Regions from separate parts of the Streptomyces sp. NPDC085460 genome, predicted to be linked through region 1. Evidence: riboswitches for the same ligand, from Rfam matches in the RefSeq annotation. Region 1 holds a riboswitch; each other region holds the start of a gene.
What was found. Region 1 has a riboswitch for cyclic di-AMP ahead of ACIGHB_RS20275 (transglycosylase SLT domain-containing protein). Riboswitches for the same ligand answer to the same signal wherever they lie in the genome.

Region 1 (3,469 bases):
CCGCCGTCCGGGCGCCGACGCTGCTGATCGTCGGCGGGAGCGACGAGCTCGTCCTGGACCTCAACCGGCGGGCCGAGGCGCTGCTGCACTGCGAGAGCCGGATCGAGGTCGTGCCGGGCGCCGGCCACCTCTTCGAGGAGCCCGGGGCCCTGGAGGAGGTGGCGGCACTGGCGGCCGCCTGGTTCACCGGCCGCTTCGGAGCGGAGGCGGCGGGACGGTGAACGGCCCCGCGGCCGGCGCCGGACGGTGAACGGTGAACGGCGGGGCCGATCAGTAGGGGCCGTTGACGTTGTCGATCGAGCCGTACCGGTCGGCCGCGTAGTTGCAGGCGGCGGTGATGTTGGCGACGGGGTCGTACGGGTCGAGCGAGGTGCCCGGCACGTGGTACGCCGCGAAGGTCGGGTCGATGACCTGGAGCAGGCCCTTGGAGGGCGTGCCCTTGGCGGCGTTCGAGTCCCAGAGGTTGACGGCGCGGGGGTTGCCGGAGGACTCGCGCATGACGTTGCGGAGGATGCCGTCGTACGAGCCGGGGATGCCGTAGCGGGCCATGACGTCCAGCGACTCGCGGATCCAGCCGTCGAGGTTCTCGGCGTACTGGGCGGCGGCGGGCGCGGCCTTGGCGGCGGCCGGCTGGGCCTTGGCCTGGACGGCCGGGGCCGCCGCGCGGGCGGAGGAGCGGCTCGCCCGTTCGGCCGAACCGGCCGAGGCGGGCTTGGCGCCGGCCTTGGAGGCGGTCTTGGCGGCGCTCTTGCCGGCCGCCCGCTCCGGGGCGGGGGCGGCCTCGGCGGAATGCCGACGAATCGTCAGTTCGAGACCAGGGTGAATGAGTGACGGATTGTCACCCACGGCCGTCCTGTTCGCCTGGTAAAGCGACTTCCAGCCGCCCTGAATTCCCTTTCGGTGGGCGATCAGGGAAAGCGAGTCGCCCTTCACGACGGTGTACGCCCGAGTGGCGGCGGGCGCGGCGGGTACCTGCGCGGGCGCGGCGGCCCGTACGGCCGGGGCGGCGACGGAGGCGGCCGGGGCGGCCGGCTGCGCGACGGGCTGGGCGCCGGCCGTGGCGGGCACGACCAGGGGCAGGGCCAGGGCGACTCCACCGGTTCCCGCGAAGGCGAGACCTCGGGAGACGGGACGGCGTCGGGGGCGGCGGTGCTTGCCGTGAGCGGCCATGACGGTTTCCTCTCCGGCGCCTGCGAGGTGAGCTGTCGGGTTCGGACGGGAGGTGTCCGGCCGCGCGCACGCGGCTTCACCCCGAGCCGCTCCGGCTGGCCGGACCGGCGGTGTGGTGGGTCCCCCGCTCCTGCCGTCGGGTGAAATGGGAGGTCTTTCAGGCGGTGGCAGGATTCGGCGATCCGCCTGAGTGGAGGTGACCGTAGGCGAGAAATGCGGCGGGAAACAAGACGCGAATACGCGGGAAAAGCGGAGGTAAAGATCGACGAGTCGGAATGCAAGATCGAGCGCGCCGGGTGCCGGTTCGGAATCCCTTGCCCCGCACGGCTCGTGAGAGGGGTTGCCCCGATGGCGGCGCCGGAAAAGTGAGTCGCGTCACTGGGTGCGTAATGCCCGAATAGGGCGCCTTGTTCTGTTCGCGGAATTGTGCGCGGTAATGCTCCTGGTGCGTCGTGACGGGCGACACGCGAGCTGCGGTTCATAAGTGGCAAACCCGACATTCGGCGCTAATGATGTGGGAATGCCGCTTCCCGCTCCGTCGCGCCCCGCCCGGCCGGCCACCGCCCCCGCCCCCGACGCCCTCGACCTCGCCCCCGAGGCCCTCGACCTCGCCCCCGAGGCCCTCGACCTCGCCCCCGACGCCCTCGACCTCGACGCCCTCGACGCCCTGGCCCCCGGTGTCCTCGACCTCGACGCCCTCGATCGTGAGGCGGCCCGGCTCTACGAGAGCGCCGCATGGGAGCGGCTGCTCGCGCCCGCCCCGGTCCGGCCGGAGCCCGCCCCCGAGGCGTGGCGGGGCCTCCTCTCCGTCCCCGTCGAGCGGCTCGTCGCCGACGCGCTCGACGCCCTCGACGCGCTGCCGCCGGCCCCGCCCGCCGAGCGCCCCCTGCCCGGCCGGATCGGGGCGGCGCTGCCGGACCGGCTGCACGTGTGGCGGCGGATCGGCCGCCCCGACGTACTCCCCTCCGTCCACCTGGCGTACGCGCGCCGGGTCCTGACCGAGTGGGGCTGGCAGAACACCCCGTACAAGCTGCGCGACGCGCGCGGTGCCCGGTGTCTCTGCGGCGCCATGCTCGCCGCCCACCGGCTGGGCCACGGCAGCGCGTCCACCATGAACGAGGCCGGCGCCTGGGTCATGACCGAGCTGCGGTCCCGGGGGTGGCACGGCCTGATCGGCCCCTGGAACCGCGCGCCGGGCCGCACCGCGGAGGACGCGCTCGCCCTCGTCGACGCCACGATCCGGCGCGCGGCCCTGGCCGGGAGGTGAGGGCCGCGCGGGACGTTCAGCCGGTGACGCTGGGCGCGCCGGTCTCGATGTGGCCGGTGTACCGGCGCGACCAGGTGCCGTCGATGTCGGCCAGGATCGTGAAGTCGTACCAGCCGTCCGCGTAGGCCACCGCGTTGAACCAGTCCTCGTGCGAGGACCCGGCGGGCACGGTGTACGTCCACGGGCCGTCCGCCCGGTAGGCGTTCGAGCGAATGGTGAACGTGACCGGGCCCGCGGACGTGTTGGTCAGCCGGAACCAGATCGCCGTCTTCCCGGTGCCCGGTTCGACGGCGTAGCGGGCCGCCGTCTCGATGGCCTTGCCCGCCTTGGAGGCGTCGCCGATGAAACGGCGCAGGAAGCGGTTGGGGCCCATCATCGAGATGTCGTACTTCCCCGAGCCCGAGCCGAGTCCGATGTTGAAGTAGTCGGTGGCGGTGGTGCCCGGGTCCACCGTGTACTGCCAGGCGGCGGTGGACCGGTGCTGGTGCGGATGGATCGAGAAGTGCGCGGCGCGGCGGGCCTCCGGGCCCTGGTTGGTCATGGAGAACCAGGCGAGGATCTTTCCGGCGGGGCCGAACTCGAAGCGGTCCAGATTGCCGTTGGGCTGGTAGGGGAGCGCCCGCGCCGGCCGGGTGCCGGGCTCCTGGGCGGGCAGCGCGTTGTTCTGCGGCACGGGGTTCGGCAGCGGGCCGCAGGTGCCCATGCCGATGACCTTCGCCGTCGACGGGAGGCCGGCCGGGACCCCGTACACCGGGTGGGCGAAGTCGAAGACCCCGGTGAGGTCGCCGGTCACCTTCCGCCGCCAGGCGCTGATGTTCGGGCAGGTCGCGGGGGTGCCGAGGGCGGCGGTCCAGGTCTCCAGGAAGCGCAGCACCGAGGTGTGGTCGAAGACCTCCGAACTGACCCAGCCGCCCCTCGTCCACGGCGACATCACCAGCATCGGGACGCGGAAGCCGAGGCCGATCGGGACGCCGTCCAGGTACTCGCCGGGGGTTCCGGGCGGGGCCACCGGCGGCGGCACGTGGTCGAAGA
Region 2 (3,469 bases), on a different contig from region 1:
GGCGCTGGCCCGGAGGCAGTACGACTGGCTCTCCGTCACCACGCGGCCGACGAAGGAGTACCTGATCGGGCTCGGCCAGATGTACGTGGACGACCCCAGGTTCACCAAGAACTACGACCAGCACGGCGAGGGCACCGCGGTCCTGGTCCGTGACGCCCTGACGATCTGGGCCGAGCGGAACCTCTGACCGCCACGGGCTGACGGCACGGCTCCGCTGGGGTCGGCGTCGTACGCCCGGTCGGCCCTCCGCCGGTCGCCGTCGGGGCCGGTCGCGGGGACCCTGGGAGGGTGCGCGGCGCCGGGCCCGGCGGCGGGCCGGCGACCGGGCAGGAGTACGCGGTGACACACCCTCGGGGAGCGGCGGGCGGTCGGCGGCGGGGCGGGAAGCCCCGCCGTGCGGTCCGGTCCGGCGCTCCCCGGACGCCGTACGGCGGCGGGCCGCCGGCGCAGTCCGCTCCCTACGGGGCCGCCCGGAGGTTCCTGCGGGCGCTGCCGCCGCTGATCATCGTCGGCGGGGTGTTCTTCGACCTGGCGACCCCGGCGGCGTACACGGCGGCGCCGCTCTTCTCCGCCGCCCCGCTGGTCGCCGCGCCGTTCTTCTCCCGGCTCACGACCCTGCTGACCGGGATCGCGGCGATCCTGGCCTCGATCGGGCTGCACGCGTACAACGACACGCTGTCCGACGTGCCCTCGCTCACCGAGACCCTGACCGTGGTGACCGTCTCGGCGCTCGCGATGCTGATCAACCTGGTGGTGCGGCGCAGCGGGGAGCGGCTGGCGTCGGCGCGGGTGATCGCGGAGGCGGCGCAGCGGGCGGTGCTGCCCATGCCGGCGGAACGGATCGCGGGGCTCCAGTGCGCGGCCCGGTACGAGGCGGCGCAGGCGGACGCGTTCATCGGCGGCGATCTGTTCGCGGTGCAGGACACCCCGCACGGGGTGCGGCTCGTGGTCGGGGACGTGCGGGGCAAGGGGATGGACGCGGTGGAGGCGGTGGCCGTCGTCATCGGCGCCTTCCGGGAGGCGGCCGAGCAGGAGGCGGCGCTGGAGGGGGTGGCGCAGCGGCTCGAACGGGCGCTCACGCGGGAGGGGACCCGGCGCGAAGGGCTCGACGCCTTCGAGGGGTTCACGACGGCTGTGCTCGCGGAGGTCCGGCACGAGGGGGGCGGAGTCCGTGTGGTGAACCGGGGGCATCCGCCTCCGCTGCTGCTGTACGGGGACGGGCGTCTGGAGACGGTCGAGCCGGCCGAGGCGGCGCTGCCCCTGGGGATGGGGGAGTTGGCGGTCTGGCCGGACCGGGCCGACGAGCGGCCGTACCCGCCGGGCGCGACGCTGCTCTTCTACACGGACGGGCTGTCGGAGGCGCGGGACGCGTACGGCGTCTTCTACGATCCGGCGGCCCGGCTCGCGGGGGCGGTCTTCCCGGGGCCCGAGGAGCTGCTCGACGCGCTCGTGGACGACGTGCGGCGGCACACCGGAGGCGGTTCGACGGACGACATGGCGCTGCTCGCGGTGAGCCGTCCGGCGGCGGGGGCGCCCGAGCGGAGGCGGACGATGCCGGTGGTGCCGCCCGAGCCCGCGCGCTGAGCGGAGCCGCTGTCACCGTGCGTGCTCGCGAGGTGTCACAGCGATAACAATTGACACAACGTCAGATTCCGAGGGTTTGGCCGGGCCTCGCTGAACGGGGGTCAACTCGGGCGAATCCCTGCCAATTCAATGAATGATCAAGAGGAACGGCTTGGAATAGGGCCGCCGTGTCTATTAACGTTCGATAACGCAGCGCGGTCGTCCCAGCCGTCGCAAGAGACGGCTCCGTGCGCACACGCCGAATCCCGAAAGGGAACCGGGGAACCATCCCTTGGGGTGAATCGGGCCCCTCGCACACCCCCCGTGCGAAAACGCCCGTAGGAGACCTTCCTGCTCCGAACCCGTCAGCTAACCCGGTAGGCGAGAAGGAAGGAAAGGAGCGCGCCTCCGTGGCGTCCAACACCCCCGTACCCGGTGCCCCCTTCGAGCCCTTCGGCGGCCCGGGTGCCGTCGGAGCGGACGACCCGGCCGGCACAGTGCCGGGCGCGTACGACCCCCCCTCCTTCACCCCCGCGCCCGGGGAGTGGAACCCGACCGAGGGCTCCCTGCGCGCCGAGAGCCGCGCGGGCGGCCGGCACCGGGTCGTGAAGCAGCGCTCCAACTTCGCCCGCTCCTCCACCGTCCTCGGCGTCGGCGTCATCGCCGCCGTCGGCGCGGGCGGCCTCGCCACCGCGCAGGAGAAGCCCCCGGTCGCGATCTCCCTCCCGGACCTCCCCGACCTCGGCCTGCCGGACGCCCACGACCTGCCCGGCGTCGGCGCCCTGCTGCCCGGCGGCGACGAGGAGCCGGCCCCCGCCCCGGTCGAGGACACCCTGGTGGCCGCCGCGGGCGGCACGGCCACGAAGCCGCTCACCTCGATCACGTACAACGCCCCGGCCGACACCGCCGCCGGCACCGAGGCCGGGGAGCGCACCGCCTCCGCCTCCGACGCGGGCGAGGCCCTGCGCGCCCGCATCCTCCAGCAGGCCGAACAGCAGCAGCAGGCCGCCGTCGACGCCGAGAAGCTGGCCGCCGAGAAGGCCGCCGCCGAGAAGGCCGCCGCGGACGCCAAGGCCAAGGCGGAAGCCGCCGAGAAGGCCGAGGCCGAGGCGAAGGCCCGGGCGGAGGCCAAGGCGGAGGCGGAGCGGATCGCGAAGGAGAAGGCCGAGGCCGAGCGGATCGCCGCCGAGAAGGCCGAGGCCGAGCGGCTCGCCAAGCTGGCCGCCAGCTACTCCATGCCGCTCTCCTCGTACACCCTGACCTCCACCTACATGCAGTCCGGTTCGATGTGGTCCTCCGGCTACCACACGGGCCTCGACTTCGCCGCCCCCACCGGCACCCCGCTCAAGGCGGTGCACGGCGGCACCATCACCTCGGCCGGCTGGTCCGGCTCGTACGGCTACCGGATCGTCCTCCAGCTGGAGGACGGCACCGAGGTCTGGTACTGCCACCTCTCCTCCATGACCGTCGCCGCCGGCCAGACCGTCACCACCGGCGAGACCATCGGCCGCGTCGGCGCCACCGGCAACGTCACCGGGCCCCACCTCCACATGGAGGTCCACACCCCGGACGGCTCGGGCATCGACCCGGCCGAGTGGCTGCGGTCCAAGGGCCTGACGGTCTGAGCCCGCCTTCCGGTCGGGGTTCAGGCTCCCCTATCGGAATACGCCCGGCGGTGCACGGAGTTGATGTCCGTATGACGTCACCTCTGCGCCCGCTGGGCACCTCCGACCTGCATGTCTTCCCGCTCGCCCTCGGGGGCAACGTCTTCGGCTGGAGCGCCGACGAGGAGCGGTCGTTCGGCGTCCTCGACGCCTACGCGGCGGCCGGCGGCAACTTCGTGGATACCGCCGATGTCTATTCGGAGTGGGTCGAGGGCAACGAGGGCGGCGAGTCCGAATCGATC
Region 3 (3,469 bases), on a different contig from region 1:
CGACGTGGAGACGACCTGCCTCGGCCAGGCCGGCTCCACGGCGGCGGTGCTCCTCGCCGCGGGCGCGCCCGGCAAGCGGATGATGCTGCCCGGCGCCCGGATCACCCTGCGCCAGCCCGTACTGGACGAGCCGTTCACCGGCCAGCCGTCCGACCTGGACCTCCAGGCGAGCGAACTGGACCGGCTGCGCGGTGTCATGACGCGACTGCTCGCCGCCTACACCGCCCACGACGAGGAGCGGGTCGCCGCCGACACCGACCGCCCGACCGTCCTCGACGCGCCCGCCGCACTGGCGTACGGCCTGGTCGACCACATCGTCAGCGACCGCCGGGCCGCCTCCGACCCGACCGCCCGGTGAGTCCGCGATGGTCCCGGAGCTTCCGCCGCTGCCCGCCCTGACGCGCGCCGAGGGGCAGTTCATCGACGCGTACCTCGAAGTCGTCGACCTCCTGGGGAAGATCAATCCATCCAGGACGACGCATACCTATGGAGCCCTGCGCGCCGCTCAAGCGCTGGCCGGCCGGGTCGACGCGCTTCGCGACGCTCTGACACTCATGCATATGCGGGGCGAGAGCGAGGTCCACGCCGAGACATTGGCCTGCGCGCTGCGGGTGTTGGACGGCGAGCGGCGGGCGGCGCGCGTCACCGTGCCCGAAACACGCGCGAGTTGACATTCCGACGTGTCGTGTCGAGCCCCGGACGGCCGACACGGGACGCAGAATCGATCCCCCGTTCGGCGTAGTCGCGGGATCGACAGGTGAAGCGGGCAAGTTGCGCAACAGGTGTACGCATTTGGCGGAATGGGACATTCCGACGCTGGTACGGGGCTCGTCGGCCAAACCTACGACGATCACGAAACCCACTTGTCCACCCGTATGGATCAGTCGTGAGGAGCCTCACATAACGCCGTTTCCACTCGGTTTTCGCCCGACCTGTGGGTCAAGATCCTCGACGACGACAAGCCCCCGCCACCCAGGCGGGGCGGTCCGGGCGGACGCCGAGTCCTGCCGCTGTCCCGGACGTCTGGTCGACAGGATTGGTTCGGCAGGAGTGGAGGACCCGAGCAGTACGGGTCGACCGCGCTGATTCCCCAGCGCGGCCGTCCCTTGGGGTGAAGCCGCAGCCGCGGCCGGGCATCTTCGCCTGCCCGAACCCGACAGGTCATCCTTCACAGGCGGCTGACGAAGGGTTGCGCATGACTGCGCAGATGCATGTCCCGTCCCTGCTGTCCCGGGCGGGAGCCGTCTCGGCTCTCACCCTCGCCGCCGTCGGCGGCACGCTCCTCGCACCCGGAGCGGCACCCGAGGCCCAGGCAGCCACCTCCCACGCGACGAAGGCACTGGGCGTCGCAGCCTCGAAGAAGGGCGCGCCCTACCGGTACGGCTCGACGGGACCCACCCGCTTCGACTGCTCCGGGCTCACGCTCTACGCGTACAAGAAGGCGGGCAAGTCGCTGCCCCGCACCGCGCAGCAGCAGTACAACAAGACCCGGCACATCTCCGCCTCCAGCCGGCAGAAGGGGGACCTCGTCTTCTTCCACTCGGGCGGCCGGGTCTATCACGTCGGGATCTACGCCGGCGGCGGCAAGATCTGGCATTCGCCCAAGACCGGCTCCTGGGTGAAGCTCGACAAGATCTGGTCCTCGAAGGTCTACTACGGGCGCGTGCGCTGACCCACCGGCGCCCGCGGTCGTCCCCGAGGTGCGGTGGCGCCGCCGCACCCCGCACCGCGGGCGCCGAGCACGTCCCCGCCCCACCGCGGGCTGCCCTAGGCATCTACCCAGTCCTTGCCTAGGATGCGGCGATGGCACTTGATCAAGCTCTCGTCGACGCCGCGGTCGCTCAACTGGACCGCCGCTGGCCCGCCGACGAGGCCGGCGGAGCCGCCGCCGTCCGCCTCGACGACGGCCGCATCCTGACGAGCGTCGGCTTCGACAACATCCACGGCAGCGTCACCCTGTGCCAGGAGACCGGAGCGTACTGCCAGGCGTACACCCTCGACCGCCGGGTGACCGCCTCCGTCTGCGTCTTCCGCGACCCGGAGGACGGCCGCTACGTCATCCTGCCCCCGTGCGGCATCTGCCAGGAGCGGCTCGCGCTCTGGGGCCCCGACGTCGAGGTCGGCGTACCCGACCCCGAGGACCCGGCCCGCTGGCTCTCCCGCAAGCTCATCGAGGTCAACCCGTACTACTGGGCCCCTCACTTCGCCGGCGGCGTGTGGCCCTCCACCAAGATGCACTCCGAATGAGCGGAGGCGTCGGACCGTGACGCGGGAGCCTCGGACCGTCGGGCGGGAGCCTCGGACCGTCGGGCGGAAGCGCGGGGCGCCTGGGCGGAAGTGACAGACCGTTCAGCAGGCGGGGACGGCGGCCGCGGCCCACGGCAGCGTGATCCACACGGTCTTCCCGCCCTCGGCGGTCGGCGTGACCGAGAGCCGGCCACCGGCCTCCGCCGCCAGGACCCGGATGATCGCCATGCCCCGCCCATTGTCCTGCTGGACGGCTGCAGGCAGCCGTCGCGGAAACCGCGGGTGGCTGTCGGTCACGCCGACCCTCAGCACCTCCTCGCGGTCGAGCCGCAGCTCGACGGTGAAGGTGGGCGACTGCCCAAAAGTGTGCTGCACCGCGTTGGTCGCGAGCTCCGAGACCATCAGCCGGATCGAGTCCGCCGGATCTCCCAGGTCATCCAGCCCCCAGCGGCCGAGCACGTCCGCCACGAACCTCCGCGCCGTGGCGACCGCGGCGGGATCGCTCGGCAGCGTGACGGATGCTTCCTGGTGATCTGCCATGGCGACGTCGTCCCTTTCCCGCCGGGGCCGTCGCCCCGGATCGCACTCGGCGTCAGCCTGTCACCGAACCCGGGCCGGGGTGGGGCGTTCTCCCAAGATATGCCCCGTTACGTCGCCCGAAGCGGTGAACTCTCGGCCACGGAGCCGCCCTTGGGCCGGACCGACCGAGCCCGCCGCCAGGACACCGGACACGGCCGGGGCACGGCACCCGGGTCAGCGCGCTCCGGCCGGCGCGGTCCGCACGATGGTCGCGACCGCCTGCTCGATCTGCGCGTCCGTGAGGTCGGCGCGGGCCGTCAGGCGCAGCCGCGAGATCCCGTCGGGCACCGACGGCGGTCGGAAGCACCCCACGGACAGGCCGTGTTCACGGCAGTCGGCCGCCCACCCCAGCGCCTCCTCCGGCCCCGGTGCACGGACCGACACCACGGCCGCGTCCGGCCGGGCCGAGGTGAATCCCGCCCCGGTGAGCTCACGGTGCAGGGTGGTCGCGACCGTACGCGCCCGCTCGGCGAGGCCCGGATCGGCCGCGATCAGCCGGAGGCTCTGGAGCGCCGCGCCCGTGGCGGCCGGGGCGAGCCCGGTGTCGAAGATGAACGTCCGCGCCGCGTTGACCAGGTGCTCGATCACCCGGGCCGGGCCGAGGACCGCACCGCCCTGGCTGCCCAGCGACTTGGAGAGCGTG

Region 2: it holds a riboswitch for cyclic di-AMP, as region 1 does, so the genes downstream of both, ACIGHB_RS11045 (peptidoglycan DD-metalloendopeptidase family protein) here and ACIGHB_RS20275 (transglycosylase SLT domain-containing protein) in region 1, are expected to answer to the same signal.
Region 3: it holds a riboswitch for cyclic di-AMP, as region 1 does, so the genes downstream of both, ACIGHB_RS13210 (C40 family peptidase) here and ACIGHB_RS20275 (transglycosylase SLT domain-containing protein) in region 1, are expected to answer to the same signal.

The regions. Positions count from the first base shown of each region.
Region 1 covers NZ_JBITTO010000007.1:313,805-317,273, reverse strand. The annotation lists gene ACIGHB_RS20280 (phosphoribosyltransferase family protein) at 1-221, shown strand, start outside; gene ACIGHB_RS20275 (transglycosylase SLT domain-containing protein) at 271-1,170, opposite strand; cyclic di-AMP (ydaO/yuaA leader) riboswitch at 1,175-1,360, opposite strand; gene ACIGHB_RS20270 (hypothetical protein) at 1,838-2,437, shown strand; gene ACIGHB_RS20265 (phosphocholine-specific phospholipase C) at 2,454-3,469, opposite strand, start outside.
Region 2 covers NZ_JBITTO010000003.1:687,589-691,057, forward strand. The annotation lists gene ACIGHB_RS11035 (MerR family transcriptional regulator) at 1-187, shown strand, start outside; gene ACIGHB_RS11040 (PP2C family protein-serine/threonine phosphatase) at 481-1,584, shown strand; cyclic di-AMP (ydaO/yuaA leader) riboswitch at 1,811-1,962, shown strand; gene ACIGHB_RS11045 (peptidoglycan DD-metalloendopeptidase family protein) at 1,974-3,188, shown strand; gene ACIGHB_RS11050 (aldo/keto reductase) at 3,260-3,469, shown strand, end outside.
Region 3 covers NZ_JBITTO010000004.1:468,064-471,532, forward strand. The annotation lists gene ACIGHB_RS13200 (ATP-dependent Clp protease proteolytic subunit) at 1-358, shown strand, start outside; gene ACIGHB_RS13205 (hypothetical protein) at 366-671, shown strand; cyclic di-AMP (ydaO/yuaA leader) riboswitch at 986-1,192, shown strand; gene ACIGHB_RS13210 (C40 family peptidase) at 1,196-1,672, shown strand; gene ACIGHB_RS13215 (cytidine deaminase) at 1,804-2,247, shown strand; gene ACIGHB_RS13220 (ATP-binding protein) at 2,350-2,787, opposite strand; gene ACIGHB_RS13225 (8-amino-7-oxononanoate synthase) at 3,001-3,469, opposite strand, start outside.